2 regions of the Alteromonas sp. AMM-1 genome follow, and region 2 is predicted to be linked to the other one. Evidence: predicted binding sites of a transcription regulator. Region 2 holds the regulator's gene; the other holds the start of a gene.
What was found. Region 2 encodes sigma-54, which starts transcription at its own class of promoters, with help from an activator protein. Its sites were predicted from a motif close to GTTGGCACGNNNNTNGNNT; they were not measured.
Positions count from the first base shown of each region.

Region 1 (8,517 bases), on a different contig from region 2:
TTTTGGACAGGACAGCGCTTTAAATGATAATAAAACCCTGCACATGTAACAAAGATTTAATCTACATTCACTTCAGTGCTACTTGAATTTTAAAAAATTTAATAAAACCCAATGAACACATTACTTCTACTCAAACTAATTAAATGCTACATGGCGAACGCTTTTTGATTAGCCTGTGCCCTGCATTGCACACAAACAGATCGCATCCAGTTCACAATGTTGCCATCGGAATGTCGATTTCCCGGCAAACCAATCCATTGCCAGCGTTGCTGTCGGGCTAAAATCTGGGCTTCAATGCATCGGATCACATCAGCCCGCTTGCCTGCATCACTGGTATCGATGCAACTTAACAAGGTGCAATCGGGCAACACAGTACTACCATAGTTGGCTAATCGCGCAGCCAACTTAGGGACATACAAACCATCGGTTTTATCATGCACAGACAGAATTAACCCCACCATGCCTGCTAACGACTCATTGGGCCTGATAAGCTCTTCAGCACTGATAATTTTAAGTTTTATCCCTGCATTGCCCAGTGTGCTTCCAAGCAAGGCCGCAGCGCTATCTAACGCGTCATTCCAGCACTCAACCAATAATCCAACCGTCAGATATTCAGGTAATAACGCCTTGTGTACAACACGGCCAGAAACCGGTTGTTCAACGTTTGATGTTGTTTGATGAAGAGGTAAATTCATAACAAGCTCCGAATTGTTTTTTTGAGGCAAAAAACCCATATGCCTGAAGATTTACCCATTACGGATTGCAAACAATAAGCCAGCTATCAGCTCAGAGAAAATGCCGGCGTTATTAAGAAAAGATATTGAAAAATAAAGAAATACAAGTGAGCAGTTGAGATTGGTTAACCAGAGGGATAAGCTCAGACAAAACAACCAGTGCTAAATTTACACATTGCCCTGAAGATTTTTCACGCCTGATAGTCTGTTTTCCAGGTAATGGATGTAAACAAATGCGAGCGGCATCAGCAATGCCCATAAAAACGCTAACAGGATTAACGTTAAACCTGATGAGTATCCGAATACGACGGCGCCAAAGCGCTCTCCTGCCAGGTAACTCAAAGGACCGCCCACCCCGCCTAATATTGAGGCTATCATTGGCCGTCGCGCCAGATAGGACAAGCTGTGTCTGAGTGTTACAGCAAAACTAATCCAGAGTGCGACGAGCCATATCGGTATGGGGATAAGACCACTCATTATGCTTTGTTGTGGAAAAGCAAACACACCCGAAATCGTGAGCAAACTGTCTAACGCAATCCCCGCACAAGCCACCCCAAGCAGGGTTCCCCCCTCTATCCATGGGTGTTTTACCATAAAAAAATGGCACACAAACAATATCAAGGCCACCCAAACATATTGATTTTGAAATAAAACCATCAACCACCAGATCAACTGAAACCCCAAAAAATTTGCTGCTGATTTCACACTGAAGTCCCCCGGGGTTGGCCAGAATGGATTGCCATATCTCATTAACGGCATGTTTATTGAAACACAGTCTGTTGATCGGTATGCAAAAACGAAAGACGAAATAAAAATCTGGTCACCGGTATTTTTGCTCAACACAGGGTGATACGTAACAACGCGTTCGTTAGTTCAGTGCCGAATTCGCTTTGTACTTCGCAGCTAATTAAGGATGTCTCAATGAAAATGGTGAAATATTATCTGGCAATAGGCCTACTACTCATAATCCTGGCATGGCAGTCTTCATTTTGGCTGATTAGCCTCTTAATGCTGTGGTGTAGTCTGGCACTCTTTGCAGTGAGTGCGGCATATTTGTCGGGCTATCCAGGCATTTTCCGCAAACGCGAAGATGGCAGGATCCCTTTGTACGTGCGCTGGCTCTTCATTCCATTTTTACTTGGCGTACAGTTGTACAACCTATACGCCAGAAAAACAGACAAAGTACCCAATATTCAGCAAATTACAGAACACTTGTACTTAGGTACCCGACTAACCAGTAGCGATATTGAAAAGTTGAGTTCGCAAGGGATTACATGCATTTTAGATGTAACAGCAGAGTTTGATAGCCTGGACTGGACATCGTATCGATACGATGTCGACTATCTAAACATCCCGGTGCTCGACCATACTTCACCCTCCCAGGTACAGCTCGCTACTGCCATTAACTGGATTGATCAACATCAGTTATCTGATAGCAAAATCCTGATCCATTGTGCGCTTGGACGAGGGCGCTCGGTATTTATCATGGCGGCCTATTTACTCGCTAGTAAACAGTGCGAAACCGTTGAAGAAGCCATGCAAGCAATTCAGCATATCCGCTCCACCGCCAGATTGAATTCTTCTCAGTTAAGCGCCTTAATTCGAATTCAGCAGAATGGCTTATTGCAATTAACTAAACGCCTTGCACTTATTGTAAATCCAGTGGCAGGGGGTGGGAAATGGTCGAAGCAGCAGCAAACTATACTGTCGCATTTGAATGCACACTTCACAGTGCGTATTTATGAAACACAAAAAGACGTTACCACCACACAATGTGCCCAACAAGCGGTTGCTGATAATAACGACATCCTGGTTGCCTGTGGTGGTGACGGTACCGTTACCGAAGTAGCCAGTATTGCAATTGAACAATGCAAAACGCTGGGAATTATTCCTTTGGGTACGGCCAATGCACTAAGCCAGGTAATTTACGGTAAACGCAGTGTATTAAACCCAATAGAAACAGCGTGTGAGGTATTGTGTGATCAATTCAGTACCACGGTAGATACTGCACGATGTAACAATAAGTTAATGCTATTAGTTTCAGCCATAGGATTTGAATCCAAAATGATTGAACACGCCGATCGCGAAGAAAAAAATGCAGGCGGGCAATTCGCCTATCTGGCTGGCTTATGGCAGGCAATCAGACAAAATGAACCTATTGAGGTAGCCGTTTCATTCGATAATCAGCCACCTGAAATAATCAACACAACATCGCTGGTGGTAGCGAATGCCGCACCTAAAACGACGGCGCTGGCACAAGGCGGTGAATTACCCGATATGAAAGACGGCAAACTCGACGTCACCTGGTTAAAAGCAGACACTGATACACCAATACTCAGTCTCGCAGAACTGGCGTTCAGCAATACTGAACACAAAGCCGAATCTGATAGCATTTTTCACAAACGCGTCAATCGAATAAACATACGATTTCCCGGGCTGTTACGCTATGTGATCGATGGTGAGGTTTACGAATCTGACTCTCTTGATATACAAACGGTACCGACCAGTCTTGACATGTTGGTAGATAAACGCCGGTTTAATTAAGTGGCGGAACCGGTCTGCAACAGCATGAGAATATTACAAACACCTCAGTAAATATTCCAGAACGAGTAAATAAAACATTGCCATGAAAACATATAATATCAATACAAATCATATACTTAAGATAAGGCACGAGGATTGCTAAAATAGTGATTATACCAATTGCTTATTCACTAACTAAGGAGTTTGACGATGACAATATTTGAAGTACTACGTCAGGATCATGAAAAACAACGACTGTTATTAAAAATTTTGTGCGAAACTCACGGCGATACGCCGGCCCGCAGGGAATATTTTGAAGAGTTAAAACAGGCGCTTCAGGAACATGCTACAGCCGAAGAGCGACACTTTTATATGCCCTTAATGAAACACGACAGTGCGGTGGATTTATCGCGTCACGGTATTGCTGAGCACCATGAAATTGATGAACTTATTGCCAAACTTGATTCTACTGACTGGAGCTCGCCGGTTTGGCTAAAGACACTAAAACAGCTAAGAGAACAAGTTGAACATCACCTGAATGACGAAGAACAAGGATTTTTTCAGGTTGCTGGTAAAATGCTTACCGCCAAACAGAAAAATGAACTCGCACAGTCATATCGGAAAGAGATGACCAGTCTGGCATAAGGCAGATTTATTGCACGAATCGAACAAGTCTTTCTGAAAACCAGGAAAACACGTTTATACAGGTATTTGCACGCTGTTTTGTAGTGCAAATACCTGCTGACAATCAGGCGATTATTCGCTATCTACTGCTTCCTGAATCGCTTTTCCGGCTTTTTCTATATCTTTACCTGCCCCTTCCAAGGTGGCACAACCTACAGAAAGACAAGCAACACATGCAATTATTAATAAGCGCTTAAACATCATCACTACCTTTATTATTGATCAATACAAAAAACGCGTGAATTACGCCAGGCAAGTACCCGAATATGGTAAGCAGGATATTGAGCCAAAACGTACCACATACACCCACTTTTAAGTACACACCCAATGGCGGCAAAATCAATGACGCCAATAGCTTAATTATTCCCATCAGAGCCTCTGCTTGTCCATTTTTGTAACGGGTTACCCGTTGTTAACTTAGCGCTGCACACACAAATTTGCAAAAACACTATGTAATACCACTGTTTTTGTTTGTTGCAGAAATAAAAAAGCCACCATAACGGTGGCTTTCAAATTTGGTGCGGAAAGCGGGACTTGAACCCGCACGGCCGAAGCCACCACCCCCTCAAGATGGCGTGTCTACCAATTCCACCACTTCCGCAAATTTCTTAGTTAGGTACATCCGACTTATCTTCTTGTGCCGGTGTTGCCGGCACATCAGAATCGGCTGGTGCTACTTGCTGAACCGCAGCAGGTACTTCCAGGTTTTCCCACTCATCTGTTGCGCTTTCACGCTGAGACGTTAAAGCACCTAACAACAGGCTAATGGCAAAAAACGCCGTAGCCAGAAAACCTGTGGTACGGGTCATAAAGTTACCAGAACCTGATGAACCGAATACCGTATTGGCGCCACCTGCACCAAACGACGCGCCCATGTCAGCGCCTTTACCTTGTTGAATTAATACAAATCCAATCAGTAAGAGTGCTACCACAAGGTACGCGACTAACAATGCTTGATATAACATTCTTTGTCCTCTTAACCTGCCGCTTGGCAAATCTTCCTAAAATCATCCACCTTCAGACTAGCGCCACCTATGAGGCCACCGTCGATGTCGGCTTGTGCAAACAGTTCTTCAGCATTATCTGCTTTAACACTGCCGCCATATAAAATCTGTATATTCGCCGCCACATTGGCATCGAATTTTGCCAGGTGACCACGGATAAACGCGTGGGCATCCTGTGCTTGCTCGGGAGACGCTGTCACGCCTGTGCCTATGGCCCAAATAGGTTCATAGGCGATGACTGTTTTACTTAACTGCTCTGCAGTTAACGATACAGTCAGTGCATCCAGCTGAGCCGCCAGAAACCCTTCTAACTCCCCTGCTTCGCGTGTAGCCAGGCTTTCGCCTACGCAAATAATCGGCACCAAACCACTTTCAATCGCTTTAAGTGCCTTCGCTGCTACCAACGCATTACTTTCGCAGTGGTCTTCGCGGCGCTCTGAGTGGCCAACAATCACATACCGACAACCAAACTCTTTCAGCATTTCAGCGGAAATGTCACCTGTGTGGGCGCCATTATCCAACTCGCTTAACGTTTGTCCACCAAGCGCAAAGTCTGGTGCAACAAAACTGCCAAGAAAACACGCAGGAGGACAAATTATAACATCAACTGCGTCGGCATCTACGCCGTGCATTAGACTGCTAAATTCGCTCACCAATGAACGGTTTCCGTTCATTTTCCAGTTTCCTGCAACGATTGGCTTTCTCATACGCTTCTCGGTCTCGGTTTTTGACTCTATCCCAGTGTCAGAGCGGGCGTGATATTAACTATTCCCACTGCATTATACAAGTGGAAAAACCATTTTCTCTGTCTAAAAACAATCAACTGGCGACATTACGAACAGCTGCCGCTATTTTCTCTGCCTGAGTGGTTGAAGCCAGTTCATCATCCGACTCTACCATCACGCGAATTAGCGGTTCGGTACCACTTTTGCGCAATAAGACCCGACCGCGCTTGCCCAGTGTCGCCTCAGCTTCACGCTTCGCTTGCAGAACAGCTTCAGATTCCAGTGGATCAATGCCCTTATCCTCAAAACGCACGTTCACAAGGGTTTGCGGATATTTATCAAAGCCACCGGCTAGTTCATATAACGACATATTTGCACGCAGCATCGCCGTTAGCACCTGCAATCCCGCTACTATGCCGTCTCCTGTAGAAGCAAGATTCAGGTTTAACACGTGTCCGGAGTTCTCACCGCCGATGCTCCAGCCTTTTTGCTGAAGTAATTCCATTACGTAGCGGTCGCCTACTTTGGAACGGACAAACGGTACGCCAAGTTTACTGAGAGCATTTTCAAGACCCAGATTACTCATTAGCGTCCCTACCACGCCGCCATTCAAGCGACCTGATCTCAGTGCATCGCGAGCAATGATATACAGGATCTGATCACCATCGATTACGTTACCCTGATTGTCGACCATCATTATACGGTCGCCGTCACCATCGAGTGCAAAGCCCAGGTCTGCGCCCGATTCAACTACTCTGTCAACGATGGCTTTCATCGAAGTAGCGCCCACTCGGTCATTAATATTCAACCCATTGGGTGAGGTGCCAATTTCAATGACATCAGCGCCCAGTTCCGACAACACCAATGGCGCAATGTGATAGGTTGCGCCGTGTGCACAGTCCACCACAATCTTTAAGCCTTTTAACGACAAATCCGATGGGAAGGTACCTTTACAAAACTCAATGTAGCGCCCGGCTGCGTCGTTAATCCGTGTGGCTTTACCCAACTTGTTAGACGCAACACAGGTCATGGGTTCATCCATCATGGCTTCAATGGCAATTTCTATGTCATCGTCAAGTTTAAAACCGTCAGCAGAGAAAAACTTAATGCCGTTGTCGTAGTAAGGGTTATGTGAGGCGCTGATAACAATACCAGCCTCTGAACGGAACGTTTTGGTTAAATACGCTATCGCTGGTGTAGGCATGGGGCCTAATAAACCGATATTGATACCCGCTGCGGACAACCCTGCTTCAAGCGCAGATTCAAGCATGTAACCGGAAATACGCGTGTCTTTCCCAATCAGTACTTTATTTGTGCCCTGACCTGCCAATACCTTACCGGCGGCCCACCCAAGCTTTGTTACAAATTCCGGGTTAATGGCGCTTTCGCCCACCTTGCCACGAATACCATCGGTACCAAAATATTTCCTTTCCCCCATGGGATCCCCTTATTGTTTTTTGTACTTATTAAATGCGTTTACTATCGCAATCACATCACGCGTTTGCGCTACATCGTGAACCCGCAAAATGTGCGCGCCCATCTGTGCTGCAATAGTGGCCAGTGCCAGGCTGCCGGCTAACCGCTGATCAACAGGTTTATTGATGACCTGGCCAATCATCGATTTACGAGACATGCCAATTAACAAAGGCATCCCGAAACGATGAAATAAAGCTAAATCAGCGAGTAACGCATAATTGTGCTCAAGAGTTTTACCGAAGCCAAAACCCGGGTCAAGCAGGATTTTGTTTTTATCAATGCCCGCGTCAAGACAAGCATTTATGCGACTGATTAAAAATGCTTCAACCTCAGCAGTAACATCACTATACACTGGTTTATTCTGCATACTGGCTGGATCACCCTGCATGTGCATTAAGCACACAGGTACACCGTGCTTTGCTACAACATCCAGCGCACCGGGTAACTGTAAGGCCCTGACGTCATTAATAAAATCAGCACCAGCGTGAAGGGCAGCATCCATTATTTCAGGCTTACTGGTATCTATGGAAATTATCACGTCAGAATGTTTACGAATAGCTTCTACTACCGGTACTACTCTGCGCAACTCCTCATCAATAGTCACTTCTGGGGCACCAGGGCGGGTTGATTCACCACCAATATCAATAATGGTTGCCCCCTCAGACTCCATGGCTAAAGCCTGCGTGAGCGCATTGTCTATGGAATTGTGTCTACCACCATCAGAAAATGAATCAGGTGTTACATTGAGAATGCCCATAACCTGGGGCGAGGTTCGGCTAAGTACTAAATGCCTTATTTGCATATTGATACCATTGAATTTACCAGTACTTCTTTCGATGAAAATCAGATTGGACACTGGACTGATATTGCAAGCATAACAAAAAAAGCGCCGGTTTCGGCGCTTTTCTATTACTGTTAAACCTTAACCTGGCAAGTCACCTGGTTTGCCAACAGCAGGTTTATCTGTGGAGTCGCGGGCAATGTCACTGTCTTTTACCGTTGCACCACCACTTGGCTTACCACCATCCGATGAACGATCATCCCAACCTGCTGGTGGGCGAACATCACGACGAGCCATCAAATCGTCAATCTGCTTAGCATCAATGGTTTCATACTTCATCAATGCATCTTTCATGGAATGAAGAATATCAATATTCTCTTCCAGAATTTGCTTGGCCCGATCGTAGTTACGATCAATAACCGACTTGATTTCCGCGTCAATAGCGCGAGCGGTATCATCTGACATATGAGAAGCCTTGGACATAGATCTGCCCAGGAATACTTCACCTTCTTCCTCCGCGTACAGCATTGGACCCATTTTGTCAGATAAGCCCCATTGCGTTACCATTTTGCGGGCAATGTCAGTAGCGC
Region 1 covers NZ_JBLBUE010000036.1:18,796-27,312, reverse strand. The annotation lists gene ACLR2L_RS08780 (hypothetical protein) at 147-695, opposite strand; gene ACLR2L_RS08775 (DUF2878 domain-containing protein) at 903-1,439, opposite strand; gene ACLR2L_RS08770 (diacylglycerol kinase family protein) at 1,656-3,278, shown strand; gene ACLR2L_RS08765 (hemerythrin domain-containing protein) at 3,468-3,902, shown strand; gene ACLR2L_RS08760 (entericidin A/B family lipoprotein) at 4,014-4,142, opposite strand; gene ACLR2L_RS08755 (YqaE/Pmp3 family membrane protein) at 4,135-4,311, opposite strand; tRNA gene ACLR2L_RS08750 (tRNA-Leu) at 4,458-4,542, opposite strand; gene secG (preprotein translocase subunit SecG) at 4,550-4,906, opposite strand; gene tpiA (triose-phosphate isomerase) at 4,918-5,652, opposite strand; gene glmM (phosphoglucosamine mutase) at 5,765-7,108, opposite strand; gene folP (dihydropteroate synthase) at 7,118-7,948, opposite strand; gene ftsH (ATP-dependent zinc metalloprotease FtsH) at 8,069-8,517, opposite strand, start outside.
Region 1: the regulator sigma-54 is predicted to act here: its motif matches at 3,401-3,419, upstream of ACLR2L_RS08765 (hemerythrin domain-containing protein).

Region 2 (8,517 bases):
GGGATAAAAGCGCTGATTAACGCCGGTGTGGAAGTTGCTGTTATTACCGGTCGAACGTCTGCCATTGTGGCTAATCGCATGAAATCGCTCACGGTACAGCACATCATTCAGGGCGAAGAGAACAAAGCTGACGCACTGGCTGCCCTGCTTAAAAAACTCAACATCAAACCGCAGGACGTAGCCGCCATTGGCGATGATATGCCCGATACCGGCATGTTCGAACATTCTGCCGTGCATATTGCTGTTAGAGATGCCCATCCTCAGGTGATTGCGCAGGCTAACTGGGTAACCACCTTGCCAGGCGGATTTGGTGCCGTGCGGGAAGTATGCGACACCATATTGCAGGCAAAAGGCAAATTGAAAGGCATTCTTGGGGCCAGTGTATGAGCCGACTGGGATTAATTATTGCCGGCCTGTTTATTCTGGCATTAGGGCTGTATTTACCCGGCTTAATGGAAGAGCCACCCAAGCAGGTAATGGATGAAGATGCCCGTGCCCTTACGCCAACCTACCAGGCGCGCAATCTCACCACCACTATATATGACGAAGAAGGCAACCGTATTCAACAAGTCTTTTCATCGCGAATGGAACATTATCAGTTTTTAGGCTTTGTGCTCTTTCTGGCACCGCAATATACTATCTATCAGACATCGGGCGAGCCGCCATGGCAGGTAGTGGCCAGCGAAGGTACACTTTACGATAACAATATGATCCAGTTAGAAAACAACGTGGTGATTGTGAGTAAAAACCCGGACGACTTTGTACAACGGGTTGAAACCGATTATCTGGAAATAGATCTGGACAAACAGTCGATGGTATCAGAAGCTCACGTTGTGATTTCCGGACCTGAATTTACTATTCAAAGCAATGGATTAACGGCCGATTTGCTGAATAAAACTTATGAGTTAAATCAACATGTACAAACCACTTATCAGCCTGCTAACTAGTGCTGCACTAGCTGTGTTAGCAACCACTGCTTATGCAGAACAATCGGACTTTAAAAAGCCGATAGAGCTAAAAGCTGAATCACAATTCTTAGACGGTAAAAATAAAAAGTCGGTGTTTATCGACAACGTACAAATTGTACAAGGCAGCCTGAATATTCTGGCCGACCGGGTAGAAGTAGAAGCCACTGAAGGCAAAGGTAAAGAAGTGTTTTCTGCCACGGGCAAGCCTGCTATTTACCGCCAAAAGCTGGATGATGGTCGCACAGTGGAAGCCAAGGCATTTGAAATTCGCTACGAAGTAGGTAGCCGCACGATCTCGCTAACCGGCAAAGCAGAACTACTGCAAAACAGCTCTGTGGTGAAAGGTGACTCTATTGTGTACAACATGGAAAAAGAGCAACTGATCGCCAAAGGCGATGGCAGTGGCACTGGCCGTGTTACCACGGTATTCAGCACCCAAACTATTGATGCATTAAAGCAGGAAAAGCAAGATAAGCAGGACAAAAAGCCCAAGAATCCCACACCTGATACCGATGCTAAGGAAGACCAGCGCTAATGGCAGTACTCACAGCGAAACACCTGGCAAAATCCTATAAATCCCGCCAGGTGGTACGGGACGTTAGTGTTGAAGTGTCAAGCGGCCAGATTGTAGGTTTACTCGGCCCTAATGGCGCAGGTAAAACCACTACGTTTTACATGATCGTTGGATTGGTGCCACTGGACAAAGGCGACATACGCATTGGCGACATGGATCTAACCCGCCAGCCCATGCATGAACGCGCGCGCCATGGCATTGGCTATTTGCCGCAGGAAGCGTCTATTTTTCGCAAACTCAGCGTATTCGACAACATCATGGCTATTCTGCAAACGCGTAAAGATTTAAGTGCAGATGAACGCCAGAATGAAGCCGATGCCCTGCTTGATGAATTTAATATCAACCATATACGCAATAGTACAGGCATGAGTTTATCGGGTGGTGAGCGCCGTCGGGTAGAGATTGCCCGGGCTCTGGCGGCCAATCCCAAATTTATTTTGCTGGACGAACCCTTTGCAGGTGTTGACCCAATTTCGGTTAATGATATAAAGAAGATCATTCAGCATTTGCGGGATAGGGATATCGGTATATTAATTACCGACCACAACGTGCGGGAAACCCTTGATGTGTGCGAGAAAGCATACATAGTGAGCCAGGGTGAACTGATAGCCCAGGGCACCGCAGAAGAGGTTTTAAGTAATCAAAAAGTGAAGGATGTATACCTTGGTGAGCAATTCAGGCTATAGTTAAGGTAAATATGAAAAAGCTTGATGCAATACCCCATCCAATAACAGGGCGTTAAGAAAAGAAGTAGATGAAACCATCTTTACAACTCAAATTTAGTCAACAACTTACCATGACGCCGCAGTTACAGCAGGCTATTAAGCTGCTGCAACTTTCTACGCTGGATTTACAGCAGGAAATTCAGGAAGCACTAGACGCTAATCCACTGCTGGAAATAGACGAAAGTAGCGATACCGACCACTTTGAAAGAAACAACCTGGATGCCGACAACGAGGCGCAACCCAGTACCAGCAGCGACAGTATGGATACCAACGAAGCGCTGGAGAAGAACGAATTACCCGATGAACTTCCCATCGACAGCACCTGGGACGAATACTACTCAGCAGGCTCGGCCCCTGCACCGGGCCCGTCATCTAACGACGACGAACAAATTTTTCAGGGTGAAACCACCGACAACATTCAGGACCATTTGCTTTGGCAGATGCGTTTAACCCCATTCAGCGATGTAGACCGGGCTATAGCTATCGCTATCATCGACTCAATTGACGAATCAGGATATTTAACGGTTAGCCTGGACGACATTCTTCAAAGCGTAAATTCTGAAGACGATGTGGATGAGCCCATAGAAATGGACGAAGTGGAATGCGTACTGAAACGCATTCAAATGTTCGACCCGATTGGTTCTGGTTCACGGACGCCACAGGAGTGCCTTCTGGTTCAGTTAAAGCAATTTGCCGAAGATACGCCCTGGCTGAACGAAGCAAAAATGCTGATCGACGAATACGCCGACTTACTTGGCAGTAAAGATTATCGAACCCTTATGCGTAAATCGCGTCTAAAAGAGGACGATTTGCGTGAAGCCATGCGTTTGTTGCAAACACTTAACCCCCGTCCTGGCAGTGCTCTTATTACCAAAGAGCCTGAATACGTGATCCCGGATGTGTCGGTGACCAAGCGCAATGGTCGATGGATGGTAGAACTCAATCCGGATAGTTTACCGAAACTGAGCGTTAACCAGCAGTACGCGGCCATGAGTCGCCAAGCGCGTAACAGCTCAGATTCACAGTTTATCCGTTCACATATGCAGGAAGCCAAATGGTTCATTAAGAGCCTGGAATCGCGTAACGAAACGCTGATGAAAGTGGCAAACTGTATTGTGCAACAGCAACTTGGCTTTTTTGAACACGGGCCGGAAATGATGAAGCCCATGGTACTGAATGACGTGGCAGAAATGGTAGATATGCACGAGTCCACCATTTCGCGCGTGACAACACAAAAGTACATGCACACACCGCGTGGTATTTTTGAGTTGAAGTACTTCTTCTCCAGCCATGTTGCCACTGAGTCTGGCGGCGAATGTTCGTCTACAGCAATTCGTGCGTTAATTAAGAAACTGGTTGCCGCAGAAAAGCCCAGTAAACCGCTCAGCGATAGCAAGATTGCTCAATTGTTGGCTGATCAAGGCATTATGGTTGCCCGGCGGACAATAGCAAAATACCGGGAATCGCTTTCGATTCCACCGTCTAACCAACGCAAGAGCCTCATTTAGGCTGAAATATAAGGAAGACGAACTATGCAAATTAATCTTTCAGGTCATCACGTTGAGATTACCGATTCTTTGCGTAATTATGTTGAGACAAAATTTACTAAACTGGAGCGACACTTCGATCACATATCCAATGTGCATGTGATCCTGAATGTTGAAAAACTGAGTCAAAAAGCGGAAGCTACAGTGCACTTAAGCGGTGCTGAAGTGTTTGCTTCGTCTGAAGATTCCGATATGTACGCGGCGATTGATAGCATGGTAGACAAACTGGATAGACAGGTTATCAAGCACAAGGAAAAGCTCAAAAAACATTAAGTCACCAACCTTATGAATATACAAGCGTTAGTGAGCCTGGACCGCACCGAGTGTGCGGTTCAGTGCAATAGCAAGAAACGAATTCTTGAAATTATCAGTGATATCGCCGCTCAGACGAGTCCCGAAATCGACAAGGAAACAGTGCTCAGTGCATTGATGGCCAGGGAGAAAGTAGGCAGTACTGGTATTGGCAATGGTATTGCACTGCCGCACGGCAGGCTGGCAGATTTATCCAAAGTGACCGCCGTGGTGGTGACGACTACGCCCGCTATTGACTTTGACGCCATTGACGATAAGCCCGTCGATATTTTCTTTGCGATATTAGTGCCGGAAAATCAAACTCAAGGCCACTTGCAGACTTTGGCAACTATCGCAGGTAAACTCAGTCAGAAAGATATTATCAAAGCCATTCGTGGAGCCGAAACCAAAGAAGAGGTTATTGCTGCTCTCTGTGATGGTTGAACAACCGGCTAACAAGGAACTGGGCTACACATGAAACTCATCATTATCAGCGGGCGCTCTGGCTCAGGTAAATCTGTTGCGTTACGCGCACTGGAAGACCTGGGTTATTACTGTGTTGACAACATTCCGGTAAATTTGCTGCCCACGCTTACTCACACTGTAGTAGATGAATACGATCAGGTTGCGGTAAGTATTGATGTGCGTAACCTGCCAAAAGACCCGGATGAATTGGTTGAAATTCTGGATTATTTGCCCTCGTCCTGGACAATGACCATCGTGTATATTGATGCCAGCGACGATATCCTGGTTAAGCGATTCAGCGAAACACGTCGTTTGCATCCACTGGCAAAGCTTAACAAATCACTGGCCGAATCCATCCAGGCAGAGCGCGAACTGCTCGCCCCGGTTACCGAACGCGCAGATTTGTATATCGACACCGACAATCTGTCAATCCACCAGCTGGCTGAACTGATCCGCGAACGGATCCTGGGCAAAAAGAGTTCCCGTTTAGTGTTGGTGTTTGAGTCTTTCGGCTTTAAACACGGCATCCCTAAAGACGCCGATTACGTGTTCGACGCGCGCTTTTTACCCAACCCACACTGGGAGCCGGATTTGAAACATTTAACCGGTTTAGACTCTCCGGTAGAAGCATTTCTTGGATCACAACCCATCGTTACCAAGTTTATCTGGCAAATTCAGAATTTGCTGACCACCTGGTTGCCGCACCTCGAACGCAATAACCGCAGCTATGTAACTATTGCTATAGGCTGCACCGGCGGGCAACACCGCTCGGTATTTGTGGCGCAAACGTTAGCCAAACTCTTTAGTGATAAACACCCGGATGTACAAATCCGCCACCGCGAGCTCAACCGATAATGCGTATTGAAAAAACACTGACCATAGTAAACAAACTTGGCTTACATGCACGTGCTGCTACGCAATTAGTACAATTAGCGAATCAGTTTACAGCCACTATTATTGTGAAAAAGGGCGATAACGAATGTAACGCCAACAGCGTATTAGGCCTGATGATGCTTGAAAGCCACCAGGGTGAACAGGTGGATATTATTTGTGAGGGCGACCAGGCTGCAGAAGCGATGGATGCTGTAGAGTCACTCATCGTTGGACGCTTCAACGAAGACGAATAATACCCCGTCACCTGTCCGGTGTTCACCTGTGAATACCGGACATAACCCTCAAATTCCCTCCATTTTGCACAACATTTTTTAATGGCCCAACCATTAAACTGCAACTTATCCGCATTTTTTGTAAGTTTATCCTGATCTCTGCTCTGAACTGCCTATTTCATCTGATTGATTTATATAGGGGTATTGCATTGCCTGTGATTAATAATTAATCTGGATATTCCGTATACTTTATAACCCTGAACAGAGCAGCCTATGAAACGTGAAATGCAAAACTTACCACCTGTTGATTCCTCACGCCGCAAATGGCTAAAAACTGTCGGAATTGGTGCGGGTGCCGCTGCGTTGTCAGCGTGTGTGGATTCGAGTGTGAAAGAACTAAGTGCAGCGGGAATGAAAACCGATCACTTCCCGTCGGCAACACCAAATTTAAACGATGGATTAATCCGTCTTTCTTCAAATGAAAACGCGTTTGGTCCTTCTGCCAAAGCGGTAAAAGCCATGCAGGGCGAACTGTTTAACCTCTGTCGTTATGCAGATGCCACCGTGGATGTGCTGGTGAAAAAAATTGCCGCCCAGGAAGGCGTATCGGAAGATCAGATTGTAGTAACCAACGGCTCATCACCTATCCTGTTTGGCTACGCCGATTGGATCACTAAAAACGGCAATAAGCTGGTTACGTCTGTAGCGACCTACGAAGGCATTCCCCGTGGCGCCGAGTTTATGGGTGCCGACGTCACTTACGTGCCGCTCGACGCTAACATGGACTTCGATTTAGATGCCATTGAAGCTGCGGTAACCGATGACACCACTGCGGTGTATATTTGTAACCCTAACAACCCAACCGGTCGCGCGCTTGACCCAGCAAAACTCACTGCGTTTGCCAAGCGGGTTTCGCAAAAAGCCCAGGTGTTTATTGACGAAGCCTACATCGAAATGTCGGATGCCTATCCATCAAACGTTCAGTCTAAACTGGCGGCCGACGGTTACAACGTGGTTATTTGTCGTACCTTCTCGAAAATTCACGCCATGGCAGGCCAGCGCCTGGGTTACGCCATAATGCCAGCCGAACAGGCGAAGCAAATGGGTCGTGCGCTGCGCATGGGTGGTGTAAATTATCTTGGTCTGGTTGCCGGCATGGCCAGCATGGAAGATTTGGAAAACCTCAATACAATGCGCAATTACGTGAGTAAAGAGCGCGCTAAGTTAACCGCGGCAGCAGAAGCGTTGGGCCGTCCGTATGCTAAAAACCCACAGGGCAATTTTATTTACATGGACACCGGCATGCCGCATGAAGAATTCGCAACCAAAATGCGGGCATTAGGCATTAAAGTAGTAGGCCGCACCTGGCCGGGCTACGACACCTGGTCACGTATCAGTGTGGGAACACCTGAAGAAACCGATGCTTGTGTGAACGCGTTGAAAGCTGTTTACGCTTAATCAATTTAAGTAACCATGCCCCGCACCTGTTGGCGGGGCTTGATTGCTTTTTAAGATTAACGCTATCGATTAGTCCCGTTTTCTCTAATTAATATTTTCACTCATACTCCTTACATCACATTAAATGGCGTTAAGGAGACATCTCTATGAAACCAGCATTCTGGGTACTAGTCGGTTTATTTATCGCGGCCTTTGCGATCACGTTTTCACTCACATTGAGCACACCACTAAGTTTATCCATGGCAGGCGCTTTGTCATTATTTCAGGTGGGAATGTACTGGGTGTTGGCGGATCTGCAATTCAGCAGTAGTGCTGTGCAGTAGAACGGCTGACACTATTGCTCAGCCGTTCAGATTGTATGGAATTGCAACCCGGATAAATTATTCAGGCTGTATTTCGGCACTGTCGCGAACGTTTTTCTGCACTGCAATAGCGGCGAACAAACTCAGCGTATAGGCCATGCCAAAAAAGCCTTTCTCACTCAGTAACAGGTCGGCATTCACCAAACCAATCACCAGTAATGCAATGCCGGCAGCGGTAGCGGCCACGCAAGCCACCATATAAGGCTTGGTAACCATAATACCCGCCAGCTTATCGCGTATACTTTTTTGCAGAGACACTACGCCAAACAGGCCTAGCAGTAAAACGGCAAAGTAATACCCTTTTTCGTTTAACATCATAGTGGCGTTGTAAAGTCCCAGCAGGTAAGCCACCGAACCGGTTGCCAGGGCGATGGCAGAGGCAATGCTAAATGCTTTGGTTGGTTTCATAATATATCCTTATAACACAGTGATAGAGCCGTCTGACTGCATGATCACAGCCTGCTCAGATAATCCGTACTTGCTCATGTAGCGCTGTAAACTGCCGAATGTGGCCGTAGCGACTTTCCCTTTGTGATCGTTCAGCGTAACGCCATCAGAAAACATGCCACCGATCGCCAGTTTAAATCGGCTCATGTTGACAGGCTGTGGGGTAAAGTAGGCACTGTTATTCTCTTTGATCCGATCAATGTCTTCTGTTTGATAGATCGCCGCCTGTAACACATCCAGCGTATATTCGGTACAATTCTGACGATAGCGGTTGTGCGGATTGGCAACTACAGAATAGTTGGGATTATGCAATGCCAGATGCTTGCCCGACGCTATCAACGCTACCAATTTCTGTTGAATAGCAGGTGAAGGAATGATAATCCCGGCTTTCATGGCTTTTGCTGCCCAGAAGAAATCTACCGGGTAATCAACAATAATATCGCTGTGACCCGGATCCTTTGCGCGCTGGTAAAGATTGTGGATTGCATAACCTTGCACCACTTCGCCGTTATCCAGTTCAATGTTGGAATACACCGCAACGGCTACGTGCGTAAAGGTAATGCCCTCTGGTAAC
Region 2 covers NZ_JBLBUE010000006.1:44,585-53,101, reverse strand. The annotation lists gene kdsC (3-deoxy-manno-octulosonate-8-phosphatase KdsC) at 1-387, shown strand, start outside; gene lptC (LPS export ABC transporter periplasmic protein LptC) at 384-947, shown strand; gene lptA (lipopolysaccharide transport periplasmic protein LptA) at 916-1,503, shown strand; gene lptB (LPS export ABC transporter ATP-binding protein) at 1,503-2,228, shown strand; gene ACLR2L_RS02625 (RNA polymerase factor sigma-54) at 2,297-3,775, shown strand; gene hpf (ribosome hibernation promoting factor) at 3,800-4,087, shown strand; gene ptsN (PTS IIA-like nitrogen regulatory protein PtsN) at 4,100-4,549, shown strand; gene rapZ (RNase adapter RapZ) at 4,580-5,425, shown strand; gene ACLR2L_RS02605 (HPr family phosphocarrier protein) at 5,425-5,697, shown strand; gene ACLR2L_RS02600 (pyridoxal phosphate-dependent aminotransferase) at 5,950-7,134, shown strand; gene ACLR2L_RS02595 (hypothetical protein) at 7,281-7,457, shown strand; gene yiaA (inner membrane protein YiaA) at 7,515-7,904, opposite strand; gene ACLR2L_RS02585 (DUF2145 domain-containing protein) at 7,914-8,517, opposite strand, start outside.